DNA from 2 places in the Cupriavidus sp. USMAHM13 genome. Region 1 is predicted to be linked to the other one. Evidence: predicted binding sites of a transcription regulator. Region 1 holds the regulator's gene; the other holds the start of a gene.

Region 1 (6,749 bases):
TGTGGGGTTCCAAGCGTACCGGCCCGGATCTGGCGCGCGTGGGCGGCCGTTATTCGGACGACTGGCAGCGCATCCACCTGCGCAACCCGCGTGACGTGGTGCCGGAATCGGTGATGCCAGCCTACCCGTGGCTGGAGAGGACCGTGCTGCCAACGCATGACGTGCAGGCGCGCATGCATGCGCTGCGCCGCCTGGGCGTGCCTTACACGGACGACGAGATCGCCAAGGCGCCGGCCGAGCTGGAAGGCAAGACGGAGGAAGACGCGCTGGTGGCCTATCTGCAGGGCCTGGGCATCAACAAGCGCAATGTGCGGGTCGACACCGCGGTTGCCGGCGGGCAGCCGGCCAAGGAGTGAGGCCATGGCCATGCTGAGCGCATTCTCGACCGTGCTGTCGATGCTCTTCTTCCTCGGCATCTGCTGGTGGGCCTGGTCCGCCGGCCGCCGGCGCGCCAACGAAGAGTCGGCCATGCTGCCGTTCGCACTGCCTGACGAGACGTCGGTGGCGGGCGCGGGCAGCCATGTGGATACCACATCTAGCAGGAAGATCAGTTCATGAGCGACTTCATCTCGGATTTCTGGAGCTACTACATCGCGGCGATCGCCCTGGCGGGCATCGTGTGGTGCGTCTGGCTGCTGTTCTCGCAACGCAAGGTCGCCAAGGCACAGGGCGCGGTCGAGGACACCGGCCATGTCTGGGACGGCGACCTGCGCGAGCTCAACAACCCGCTGCCGCGCTGGTGGATGTGGATGTTCCTGCTGGCCTGCATCTTCGGCCTGGGCTACCTGGTGCTGTATCCGGGGCTCGGTTCCTACGCCGGCCTGCTGAAGTTCTCCACACAAGGCGAACTCGCAGCGCACCGGCAGGCCGCGGAGAAACTGCAGAACTCGGTCTACGCGAAGTACATGAAGATGGATATCAAGCAGGTGGCGGCCGATCCGGAGGCGCGAGAGATCGGGCAGCGGCTGTTCCTGAACTATTGCGCGCAATGCCACGGCTCGGACGCGCGCGGCAGCCGCGGCTTCCCCAACCTGAGCGATCACGACTGGCTGTACGGCGGCGAGCCCGAGACCATCCAGCAGACCATCACCAAGGGTCGCAATGGCGTGATGCCCCCGTTCTCGGCGGTCATCGATGCCAAGCTCGCCGGCGACGTGGCGCAGTATGTGCGTTCCCTGTCGGGCCTGGCCTACGATCCGATCCGTGCCGCACGTGGCGAGGGCACGTTCAAGTCCACCTGCGCGGCCTGTCATGGCGCCAACGGCAAGGGCAACCAGGCGCTGGGCGCACCGAACCTGAGCGACAACACATGGTTGTACGGCAGCTCGGAGTCCACCATCGTGGAGGGGATCCTGAAGGGACGCAACAACCATATGCCTGCGCATGAAGAGATCCTGACGCCGGAGCGTATCCGCATGCTGACCGCCTACGTCTGGGGGCTGTCGAACGCGCCGGAGGCGTCACGATGAGGAAAGTGCATCGCGCCGCGCCGCAGGGCGCGTGCGCCGCCGGAGCCAGCCAATGAATGCACCGGAGACGGAACCGCTGGCCCGCAAGGGCGGGCCGGCAACCGCAGCGCCTGCGACCGAGTCGGTCGACGAGGCGTTGTATGAAGTCCGCCGCAAGATCTACCCGCGCTCGGTCAGCGGTGCCTTCTCGAACTGGCGCGTCTGGCTCGTGCTGCTGACGCAGCTGATCTACTACGGTACGCCGTGGCTGCAGTGGAACGGGCGCCAGGCGGTGCTGTTCGACCTGGGCGCGCGCAAGTTCTATATCTTCGGGCTGGTGCTGTGGCCGCAGGACGTGATCTACCTGAGCGTGCTGCTGGTGATCTCGGCGCTGGCCCTGTTCCTGTTCACCGCCATCGCCGGCCGGCTGTTCTGCGGCTATGCCTGTCCGCAGACGGTCTATACCGAAATCTTCATGTGGATCGAGCGGCATGTCGAAGGCGATCGTTTCGCCCGCATCCGCCTCGACGGCGATCCGTGGTCGCTGCGCAAGCTGCGCATCAAGGCGACCAAGCATCTGCTGTGGATCGTGGTGGCGCTGTGGACCGGTTTCACCTTTATTGGCTATTTCGCGCCGATCCGCGAGCTGGGCGGGCAGGTGGCTGCGTTCGCGCTCGGGCCCTGGCAGGCCTTCTGGATGCTGTTCTACGCCTTCGCCACGTGGGGCAACGCGGGCTTCATGCGTGAGCAGGTGTGCAAGTACATGTGTCCCTACGCGCGCTTCCAGAGCGTGATGGTGGACCGCGACACCTTTGTCGTCACCTACGACAGCGGCCGCGGCGACCCGCGCGGCAGCCGCTCGCGCAAGGCCGACCACCGCGCCGCTGGGCTTGGCGACTGCGTCAATTGCAGCATCTGCGTGCAGGTCTGCCCGACCGGCATCGACATCCGCGACGGCTTGCAGTACGAGTGCATCGGCTGCGGCGCCTGCATCGATGCCTGCAACCAGGTGATGGACAAGATGGACTACCCGCGCGGGCTGATCCGCTACACGTCGGAGAACGCGATGCGCAAGGGCTGGTCGGCCCAGGCGACGCGCAAGCGCCTGCTGCGTCCGCGCGTGATGATCTATTCGGCGATCTGGCTGGCACTGCTGGCGGGCTTCGCCATCTCGCTGTCACTGCGCACGCCGCTGAAGGTGGATATCATCCGCGACCGCGGCAGCCTCGGGCGCGAAGTCGAGGGGCGCTGGGTGGAGAACGTCTACCGCCTGCAGTTGATCAATACTAGCGAGGCGCCGATGCAGTTCACCATTCGCGCCGACAGTGCGGAACTCGGCAAGCTGCGCGTGGAGTCCGACGGGGCGACCGGCGAACTCGCACCGACCTCGAACCGCCTGCTGGCCATCCGCGTGCGCGTGCCGCTCGAGCAGGCGCGGCAGGGCACGCACAAGATCCGCGTGACGGTGCAGGGCGGCCAGGAGGAGGGGCATGTCGTCGAGGTGAACCAATCGACTAGTTTCATCGTGCCGCGCGACCTGTAGGGCGTGCGGAGGGGATTGCCGCAGGGCAGACAAGCGGGGCGGCCACGATGCCGCCGTGCGTAACAGCAAGGAGCGAAGCCATGCAAGGACCCGCCCGACAATCATTGACGGACGCCGGCACGATGCAGCAGGCCGTGCGGCCGTGGTGGAAGGAACCCTGGCCCTGGCTGCTGATGAGCGGGCCGCTGGCGGCGATGGCCGCCTGCGGCGTGACCATCTGGCTGGCGATGACGCATCCCGACAAGCCGATCGAGGAGGGCGTCAGCCGGCACGGGCTGGTGGTCGAGCGGCAGGGCGCGGCGCGGGCAGTGTCCGGCGCGACAGCCACGGAGCGGCCATGAGACTGCGCTGGCTGATGTGGGTCCTGTGGCCGGCCTTCCTGGTCGCCGGTGTGGCAACCGCCGCGGTGTTCTCGCTGGTGGATCCAAGCGATCTCAGGCTGTTCGGGCGGCCGGTCGAGGCCTCGCGCGAGGCGGTCTACACCATCGGCTTCCTGCTGGCCTGGCTGCTGTGCTCGCTGTCGAGCGCCCTGACCTTTTATACGATGCCGGTGCGCCTCGGCGATACCGACGAACTGGAGTAGGGGATGCGCGCAGGCCGAAGGGCTGGGCAGAACGGGGCCTGTCGAAGGCGCCGGATGCCTGCGCCCTCGGCTTGGTCAGCAGCTCTTGCCGTAGATCTGCTTGATGCCGGGTACGTCGACCAGCTTGACGTGGCGCTGGCGGATCTGGATCAGCCCGGCCTCGGCGAAGCGCGAGAACAGGCGGCTGACGGTTTCCAGCTTGAGGCCGAGATAACTGCCGATTTCCTCCCGGCTCATGCGCAGCACGAACTCGGTCGACGAGTAGCCGCGCTCCGACAGGCGCTCGGACAGGTTGACCAGGAAGGCGGCCAGGCGCTCCTCGGCGCGCATGGAGCCGAGCGTCAGCAGCATGACCTGGTCCTGCGTGATCTCCTTGCTCATCATGCGCAGGAACTGCTGCTGCAGCGACGGCACGGTGGTCGACAGGGTCTGCAGGTCGTTGAAGCGCATCACGCAGACCTCGGTGTCTTCCAGTGCGGTAGCATCCGACGCGTGCTGCATCTCGCCGAGGCCGTCGAGTCCGACGACTTCGCCCGGCAGGTGGAAGCCGGTGATCTGCGAGCGCCCGTCTTCCATCGTCACGTGTGTCTTCAGGGTGCCGAAGCGCACCGCGTAGACTGCGCTCAGGGGTTCGCCGAGCCGGTAGAGCGTCTCGCCCTTGTGGACTCGCACGCGTTCCTTCACCAGCGAGTCGATCTTTTCGATGTCGTTGCGGTTCATGCCGACCGGCACGCACAGGTGTCCGAGCGAGCAGGACGAGCAACGGGGCGACATCGCGGTGACGGGGATGGAATTGAGCAAGCCGGGGCCTATTGTCGTTGAGCTGCGAGGGCGCAATTTCTGCATTTTACTGTGTGAAGGCATCCGAAGGGGAGCGAAAGTTGACTGCGGCGGTCTTTTTCAGTGTTTTTCTGCTGGCCTTGCTGGGTGGCGTGCACTGCGCAGCCATGTGCGGCGGCATTGCACTGGCGGTCGAGCGGCCGCAGGCGGAAGCGCCGGTCGTCGTGCTGCGCAGGCCGCGGGACTGGTTACGTGAACAGTTATCCATGCATGCGGGGCGGGTGGTGACTTACATGCTGCTCGGTGCCGCGCTGGGCGCGGTCGGCGCCGGTGCCTGGCGAGCCCAATACCTGCCGCTGCAGCGCGGCCTGTTTGCCGCTGGCAGCATGGTCCTGCTGGGCACCGGCCTGTGGCTGCTGGCCGGGCGCGCGCCGCAGTTCGCCGCGCTGGAGCGCTTGGTGGCGCGTGGGGCCGGAGCCCTGGCAGGCCGCCTCCGCGGGCGGCGCGCCGGTGCCCCGTCCGCCCCGATTCAGGTCCGCCCGCGCTTGCTCAGGCGTTTCGGCATCGGTCTGGCGTGGGGGCTGGTGCCGTGCGGCATGGTTTACGGTGCGCTCACCCTATCGTTGCTTGCCGGCAACGCGTTGTCGGGGGCCTTGCTGATGGGGGTATTCGGTCTCGGGACCTTGCCCAACCTGCTGATGTTGTCCGGCCTGTCCGGCGCGTTGCGCGGCTGGTCGCGCCGGCCCTGGGTGCGCGTCGGTGCCGGCGTGGCAGTGATGGGGTTTGGTGCGGCCGGGCTTGTGCGGGCGGCGATGTTGCCGCACACGCTCGCCGCACACGGCTTCTGTGTGGTGTTCTGAAGGGGGCTCTTCTGTTTTGGTGATGCGTGAGGCACTTTGTCGGGTGTGCCGAAGGCGCCGCGCTGGTGATGGGCGGTTGCAGCGCCGGGCCGGAATGCCCTACAATCGGCAGCATTGCAGTATCTATCGCGCTGGCGCTGCCGCGCGCATGGCCGGGCAACTCGAACGGCCGTCCTGAGGCCAGTCCGGGCAGAATGTTGCTGACGGACGTAGCCACCTCGCAGCAAGCCATGCCGGTTGACAAGATCTCCGGTTCAAAAGACCGGCTGGGCGTTGCGCGACGGGAGGTGCGCAACACCGTGCGGATGACTGCATCGTTCTTGCGGCGGAAGGGGTTGGACCCGTTCGCGCCGATCCGCCGCTCCAGAAGGGCGGTGCAACGCAAGAGGCCTTTCGGCCGGCGCTGAGGCCGGCAGCAGGGCAATTCTCCGCCGGACTGACCCGGCAACCCGAAGCAGAATAAGATGGGCGCGCGGCTTTCATGCGGACGGCATGCCGGCCGGCCGCGCAATGAGATGGCGATGGCGCTTCGGCCTCGCTGGATCCGAAATCCCCGAATCCTCCGGCGGTCCGCCGGGGGCAGGTGCAAAGACAGGCTGCACACATCCGTATATGAATACCCAAGAGGCGAAAATCGTCCTCGAGACTGCGTTGATCTGCGCGCAGGAGCCCTTGCGCGTGGCGGAACTGCGACGGTTGTTCGCCGATGAGGTGGCTGCCGACACCATCCGCGTGCTGCTGGACGAGTTACGTCTGGATTGGCGTGATCGGGGCGTGGAACTGGTGGCGCTGGCCAGTGGCTGGCGTTTCCAGAGCCGGCCCGGCATGCGCGAATACCTCGATCGCCTGAATCCGGAGAAGCCGCCGAAATACTCGCGCGCGGTGATGGAGACGCTGGCGATCATCGCGTACCGGCAGCCGGTAACCCGCGGCGACATCGAAGAGATCCGCGGGGTGACCGTCAGCACGGAGGTGATCAAGCGGCTCGAGGACCGCGAATGGATCGAAGTGATCGGCCATCGCGATGTGCCAGGGCGGCCCGCGCTGTACGCGACCACCAAGGCTTTCCTCGATGATCTCGGCTTGCGTACCCTGGACGAGTTGCCCCAGCTGGAGGATGCGCAAGCGCAGATCCAGGCGGCCTTGCTGGACCAGCAGGCCATTGACTTCGAGTCGCTTGGCCAGGCCGGCGTGCCCGCCGGGCAGGATGCGGAGGGGCAATTGGCCCTGGATGGCATGACGGTCGCCGAGGCCGGCCGTGTCGCCGGCGGCCTGGCGCCGGCGACGCTTACCGAGGCGATCATCGAAGCCGCACCTGGGCAGGTTCCCGCCGGGTTTGACGCCGTTCCCCAGGCTGTGCGGCAGATACCTGAGCCAGCCAGCCATGCCGCCGAGGCGTCCGCGCGGACGCCGGCCGACGGCGTACCCGATACCGAGACCGCATCCGCCCAGCCGGCCGATGCTCTCACGCCGGCAGACGGCGAGCGCGATGCGCGCGACGAGCGCCTGCCTAACTGAACCCATGCAACATCCGA
Region 2 (6,749 bases), on a different replicon from region 1:
GGCGGCAAGGCCCAGCCCGCCGCGCTGCGCCAGGTCTCCGGCCGCCTGCGGCTGGACTACGCGCAGTTCCAGGAACTGGAGATGTTCACGCGCTTCGGCGGCCTCACCGATGCGCGCGTCAAGGCCCGCATCGTGCGCGGCGAACGCACCCGCGCGCTGCTGCGCCAGCCCCGCTTCGCCGCGCTGGCGCCGCTGTCCCAGGTGGCGCTGCTGGCGGCGCTGGCGGCGGGCGCCTTCGACGGGCTGCCGGTCGAGGACGTGGGCCGCCTGCGTGCGCGGCTGCCCGCGTGGCTGCAGGCACATGGCGCGGCCCTGCCCGATGGCGGCCCGCTCGGCGCCGAGGCCGAGGCGTCGCTGGCGGAGGCGGTGCGGGCCTGCCTGCGCGGGATGGCGCAGGAGTCCGCTCGGGGGGCGGCACAAGCGGCGGCACAAGCGGCGGCACAAGCGGCGACACAAGCGGCGGCACAGGACACGGCGCACGAGGCGGCGCATGCCAGCGAGGCGTCCGGCACTGCCACCGCGACCGCAGCGGAGCCCGCGCCGCAGCGCGCACCGGGGTCCCCGCCATGAGCACGCGGCGCGGCGAACTCCAGGCCCGCATCGCGGGCGTGCGCCAGCTCGAGGCCGTGGTCGGCGCCGTGCGCGGCATGGCGGCCAGCCGGTCGGCCGAGGCGCGCGCCCACCTGCCCGGCGTGCACGCCTGCGCGGCCATGCTGGCGCAGGCCATCGGCGATGCGCTGGCGCTGGCCGGCGCGGCGGACCCGGCCGGTGCCGCCGCGCAGCCGCCACGGCAGGCACCGGCCGCACCAGCCACCCCGCGCGTCAGCGTGGTGATCGGCAGCGACCAGGGCTTCGTCGGCACCTTCAACGAGCGGCTGCTGGACACCGCCCAGGCCGGCGCCGGCGCCCACGGCACGGTCTACTACATCGTGGGCCAGCGCGCCGCCGCGCTGGCCGCCGAGCGCGGCCTGGCACCGGCCTGGTCGGCGCCGATGGCCGCCCACCCGGGCGACGTGGCCGCGCTGGCCACACGCCTGGCGCACGCGCTCGAACCGCAGCTGGCGGCCGCCCGGCCCGCCGCGCTCAGCGCCTGGCACGCGTGCCCGCCACCGGCCACGTCGCCCATCCGCGAACTGCGCCTGCTGCCCTTCGACTACGGCCGCTTCACCCGGCCCGCCCACCGCCAGCCGCCGCTGGCCAGCCTGCCCGCGCCGCTGCTGCTGGCGCGCCTGGCCGAGTCGTATATCCACACCCAGCTGTGTGAAGCGCTGTTGCAGTCCTTCGCCGCCGAGAACGAAGCACGCATGCGCACCATGCTGTCGGCGCGCGACCACGTGCGCGCGACCCTGGCCCGGCTGGAGATGCAGGCGGGACGCGAGCGCCAGGAACAGATCACCAACGAGATCATCGAACTGGGCGCTGCCGGCGCCGGGGAGGAGGCATGAGCCCTGGGCCGCGCGGGCCGCCACCCCTGCCGCCGCGCTGCGGCCACAGGCGCGCCACCCGCGCTGCCTTGACGCAGGACAAGATGTGCACCACCGGCTGTGCCAGCATCACAGGCAACCATCACAACGCACCCGTCGCGGCCCGGCGCGCCCACCGGCGTCCGCCGCCACCCCGGGGCATCCAGGAGACCACACCATGACCCAGACCGCATCCACCCAGCCGCACGCGGCCACGCCGGGCCCCGCCAGCGCCGCTGAGATCCGCGCCGTGATCGGCCCCTTCGAGGCCGAAGTGATCGCGCAGATCCTTGCTCTCGAACCGACCCTCGATGAAGTACGGCTGGCCTACAAATGGCTGCGCTCCGACGAGCACCTGCTGCGCGGCATGGATTCGAGCCTGCTGTCCGGCCGCGCGGCCCAGGTGTTCGAGGTGCTCGACGCCGAATTTCCCGACTTCGACTCCGGCGGCCACCCGGCCTGAGCGCCAGCGGCAGGCCCGACGCAGCGCCGCGCCGCGCTCGGGCGGCGCTTGACCTGGATCGCAGCCGGTGCCGGTCACGGCGCGCGGATCAGCCGGCCTCGCCGATCATGATGGCCGGATGCGCGGCGAGAAAGCCGCCCGCGTAGGCCAGTTCGCCCGAGGCCTGCGCATGCAGCGTCAGCAGCGGCTGGCCGGCGCGCACCGTGTCGCCCAGCCGCACGTGCAGGTCGATGCCCGCGACCTGGCGCTCGGGCGCGCCGGCCAGCCTGGCGGCGCGTGCCAGCCGGCGGTTGTCGATGGTGGCCACCACGCCGTCGCGTGGCGCCGGTACATCGCGCAGGAACAGCGCGCGGCCAGGCGCGCGCAAACCGCCCTGCGCCTCGCAGATGGCCTGGAACCGGGTCCAGGCGGCACCGCCGGCCAGCAGCGCCGCGGCCAGCGCCGCCCCCTCGCCGGCGCCGCAGGCCCCGCAGAACTCCATCAGTTCGCCGGCCAGCATCAGGCTGCGCTCGCGCAGGTCGTGCGGCGCCGACGGCGCGCCCTGCAGCACCGCCAGCACGTCACGCGCCTCCAGCGCCGGCCCGATACCGCGCCCGACCGGCTGGGTGCCGTCGGTGCGCACGATGCGCACACGCACGCCGAGGGCCTGCGCGGCAAGCGTCAGCAGACTGCGCAGGCGCTCCAGGTCGGCTTCCTCGCGCACCTTGGCGGTTGGGCCCACCGGCACGTCGATCAGCACATGGGTGGAGCCCGCGGCCACCTTTTTCGACAAGATCGACGCCACCAGCTGCGCGTCGCTGTCCAGGTCGAGCGCGCGCTCGACCTGGATCAGCATGTCGTCGGCCGGACTCAGCCCGAGCGCCCCGCCCCAGGCCAGCGACGCCCCGGCCTGCTCCACTACCTGGCGCAGCGTGGCGGCATCGAGGTCGACGCGGGTCAGCACCGCCATGGTGTCGGCGGTGCCGGCCGGCGAGGTGATCGCGCGCGAGGAGGTCTTGGGCACCAGCAGGCCGGCCGCGGCGGCGACCGCCACCACGATGGGCGAGGTGCGGTTGCCGGGCAGCCCGCCCACGCAATGCTTGTCGGCCACCACGGGCCGATTCCAGGACAGCCGCTCGCCGGTGCCGATCATGGCGCGGGTCAGGTCGATGGTCTCGCGCTCCGTCATGCGCCCGCCCGCGCAGGCGGCCAGGAAGGCGGCGATGGGCACGCCGGTGTAGCTGCCGCTGGCCACGTCCTGCATGATGGCGTCGAGCTGCGCGCCCGCGAGTTCGTTGCCGTAGACCTTGGCGCGCACCCAGCGCAGCGATTCCAGCCCGGGCGCGTGGGTGACGTAGACCAGATCCCCCGCACGCGCCTCCAGCGCGCCGCTGGCGCTGGCCGACAAAGCCGCCTCGGCGCGGCCGAGCACGCCCGAGCCGACCACGTTGACGGTGGCGATCAGCCGCCGCGCGCCGACCTGCACCTGCACGCGCGCCTGCGCGCGGAAGCCCTCGGCGCGGCACACCGCGCAGTCGCGGTGCAGGTAGATCACGTGCTCCTGCCAGGTATCGATATCCAGCGCGCGGTAGCGCAGGGGCTCCAGCACGCAGGGGCTGTCGAAGCGGACCGTGTCGTTCATGGCAGTCTCCCCGGGGCGCGCCGGCCCGGCTCAGTCATCGGCATTGCTGCGCGTGAGCAGCATGGGACCGGCCCATTCGCGCAGCACGGCGCGGGCCACGCTGCCCATCACCGCACGGCGCAGGCCGCGACGCCCATGGGTACCCATCGCGATGAGATCGGCGTGGCAGGCCTCGGCGCGTGCCACCAGCGTGCGCGCGACCTGGCCCGGCGCGACGCAGTGCTCGACCAGTGCCAGCGTATGGGCGACACCCGCCGCGCCGAGCTGGTCGCCGGTGGCACGCAGCACACCGCGTCCGAACTCGGCCATGCTGCGCCATAGCGCGTCACGGTCGAGGTAAGCCACTTCGAGCAGGGGCTCGCGGTCATCCAGCACATAGACCGCGTGCACGGTCGCGGCCATCGCGCGGGCGAGTGCCGCCGCCTCGAACGTGGCCAGGCGGGAGGCATGGCTGCCGTCCACCGCCAGGAGGATGGTTCGATACATGGGTGCTCCTTGCGCTCGCGCAGGGCGATCCGTGCCGGACGGACCGCTGCTGCCAGCCTAGCCAAGGCGCATGCCGCCACGTTGACATGGGTCAAGGGCGCCGCGCGCGGCTCGCCTAGTCTGCAGGTGTGCCGCCGCGAGGAGAACCGAGATGAAGGGCGATATCCAGCTCAAGCAGGACGTGATGGAAGAACTGGCCTGGGATCCGGCCGTCGACGCCACCGGCATCGGCGTCGAGGTGCAGGACGGCATCGTGACGCTGAGCGGCCACCTGCCGACCTTTGCCGAGAAATACGCGGCCGAGGCAGCCGCGCAGCGCGTGACCGGGCTCAAGGGCCTGGCGGTGGAGCTCGATGTGCGCCTGCCCGACGACGCCCAGCGCACCGACGCCGACATCGCGCGCGCGGCGCGCCATGTCCTCGATTGGATGAGCGGACTGCCTGCCGACCGCATCCACCTGATGGTGGAGCACGGCGCGGTCACGCTGCGCGGCGAAGTCGACTGGAACTACCAGCGGGTGGCCGCCGAACAGGCGGTGGCGGGCCTGTTCGGCGTGCGCGGCGTCAGCAACGGACTGGCGGTCCGCCCCGCCATGGCCGCCGACGACGTCAGGCAGCGCATCCGCCAGGCCATCGAACGGCAGGCCAGCGACGATGCCGGCCACGTCAGCGTGGAAGTCAGCGAAGGCGTGGTGACGCTGCGCGGCACGCTGCGCACCTGGGCCGAACGCCAGGCCGCCTTCGAGGCGGCGTGGTCGGCGCCGGGGGTGAGCGCGGTGCACAACCAGATCCAGGTCACGCTGTAAGGCCGCGGCGGCCGGTGCGGGGCGGCGCTCAGGGCGGCGCATCCCGCGCCGCCAGCTCGCTCAAGGCCAGCACTTCGCCGGCCAGTGTGGTGGCCACCGACAGCAGGCGGGACTGGATGCCAGCCTCCGGTGCGTCACCGCCCAAGTCACCGCAGCCAGCCCCGTACTCCAGGCTTGCGACCAGCAGCGCGTGCAGTTGCGCCGCCTTCTCGGCGGCAAGGCTCAGCGGCGTTTCCGCGATGACTTCGGTGTTCAGATAAAGACTGGCGCCGACCTGTTCGGCACGCACGCCCCCGCGGAAAGAGCAGGGAGAAGTGGCTGCGGCGGCCGCCAGGGAGTGGGATAAACGAGGCGCCGAGGGCGGTGAACTAGCCATGACATGGACTCCTGTGTGCGGTTCGGGCACTGCTTCAAAACGCCGCCAACCGGCGGCTTTCCACGCACAAGTGTTCGGGACGCCAATCCCGTTCGCCGCTGTATCGACGATGCGGACAATATAGTGCCGCCCAAGGGCCAGCGGCCGGCGACGATTCCGCATGGCGACGCGATTTCCGCTCTCCGCCTTCGCTGCCCGACGGCAGCGCATCGACGCGACGCCCCGCCCGCCCCGGTTTCGGCGGACAATACCCCCTTTCCGTGCCGACGCATCGATCCCAAGCCTCATGAACAGCGACGCCGCCGTCAAAGCCCTGGCCGCGCTGGCGCAGCCTTCGCGCCTGGCCATTTTCCGCCTGCTGGTCCGGGCCGGCCGTACCGGCCTCTACGCGGGGCAGATCGGGGAAGCGCTCGGCCTCCCGCCGGCTACCCTGTCCTTCCATCTCAAGGAGCTCTCGCATGCGGGGCTGATCGCTGGCCAGCAGGAAGGGCGCAATGTGCTGTACCAGGTCCAGTTCCCGCAGATGAACGACCTGATCGGCTTCCTGGTGGAGCACTGCTGCGAGGGTGACGCGCAGGGCTGCGACGTGCCCACCTCCGCCTGCGCGCCGGCAGGCCGGAAGGCCCGGGCCTAAGCCCGCCTGCGCCGCGAGGAGCCCCGGGCCCGCGCGGACAGCCAGGATGGCGGCGCGCTCAGTCAGTCGGCTGCTCGCCCGAGGACTCGATCACATTGGGATGGCCACGCCGCGCCGCTCGCGGCTCCAGCAGCCGGTGCAGCCCCAGGCCGATGGCGCCGCCCACGCACTGTGCGATGACGAAGCCCGGCACGCTGGCGGGGGCGATGCCGGCAAAGCTGTCGCTGAACATGCGGCCGAACGCGGCCGCCGGATTGGCGAACGACGTGGATGCCGTGAACCAGTAAGCCGCGCCAATATAAGCCGCCACCATGGACGAGGCACGGCCCGCCGGCGCCCGCAAGATCACCAGCAGCAGCCCCGCCGTAGCCACCGCTTCCGCGATCCATTGGCCAGGGCCGCCGCGCACCTTGGTGGAGTACTGCAGGATGCTCAGGTCGAACATGGCATGGGCCAGCCAGGCGCCGAGCACCGCGCCGGCCAGTTGCGCGAGCAGATACGGCGCCAGCGCGGAGCCCGGCAGTTCGCCGCGAACGGCCATGACCGCACTGACCACAGGATTGAAGTGCGCGCCGCTGAGCGGCCCGAAGACTTCGATCAGTACGTACAGGCCAAGCACCGTGGCGCCCGTGTTGGCCAGCAGTGCGATGGCGACATTACCGCCGGCAAGCCGCTCCGCCATGATGCCCGAACCGATGACGATGGCCAGCAGCAGCGCCGTGCCCAGCGACTCCGCCAGAACCTTGTGCCGCAAGTCGACCATGGCGTTCAGCTCCGCGCAATGCGCTGCAGCGCGACCTGCAGCTCGGCGTCGCTCATCTCCTCGAGCGGCAGTTGCAACAGTTGCAGCATGCGATAGCCGATGGCCTGGCGCGTCAGCTCGAAGGCGACCCGCTTGCCG

What was found. The regulator FNR, encoded in region 1, switches genes on or off when oxygen is low (the NO sensors DNR and NnrR bind a similar motif). The targets are predictions, from matches to a motif close to TTGATNNNNATCAA.
Region 2: the regulator FNR is predicted to act here: its motif matches at 4,115-4,128, upstream of BKK81_RS22445 (universal stress protein).

The regions. Positions count from the first base shown of each region.
Region 1 covers NZ_CP017751.1:3,084,467-3,091,215, reverse strand. Annotated here, with positions in the region: gene ccoO (cytochrome-c oxidase, cbb3-type subunit II) at 1-356, shown strand, start outside; gene BKK81_RS13590 (cbb3-type cytochrome oxidase subunit 3) at 361-558, shown strand; gene ccoP (cytochrome-c oxidase, cbb3-type subunit III) at 555-1,469, shown strand; gene ccoG (cytochrome c oxidase accessory protein CcoG) at 1,522-2,991, shown strand; gene BKK81_RS13575 (hypothetical protein) at 3,114-3,332, shown strand; gene BKK81_RS13570 (hypothetical protein) at 3,329-3,574, shown strand; gene fnr (fumarate/nitrate reduction transcriptional regulator Fnr) at 3,650-4,375, opposite strand; gene BKK81_RS13560 (sulfite exporter TauE/SafE family protein) at 4,456-5,214, shown strand; gene scpB (SMC-Scp complex subunit ScpB) at 5,827-6,732, shown strand; gene rluB (23S rRNA pseudouridine(2605) synthase RluB) at 6,737-6,749, shown strand, end outside.
Region 2 covers NZ_CP017752.1:911,227-917,975, reverse strand. Annotated here, with positions in the region: gene BKK81_RS22465 (F0F1 ATP synthase subunit alpha) at 1-570, shown strand, start outside; gene BKK81_RS22460 (F0F1 ATP synthase subunit gamma) at 567-1,445, shown strand; gene BKK81_RS22455 (hypothetical protein) at 1,642-1,926, shown strand; gene BKK81_RS22450 (thymidine phosphorylase family protein) at 2,015-3,547, opposite strand; gene BKK81_RS22445 (universal stress protein) at 3,578-4,033, opposite strand; gene BKK81_RS22440 (BON domain-containing protein) at 4,185-4,838, shown strand; gene BKK81_RS22435 (hypothetical protein) at 4,867-5,127, opposite strand; gene BKK81_RS22430 (ArsR/SmtB family transcription factor) at 5,501-5,848, shown strand; gene BKK81_RS22425 (aquaporin) at 5,907-6,611, opposite strand; gene BKK81_RS22420 (arsenate reductase ArsC) at 6,617-6,749, opposite strand, start outside.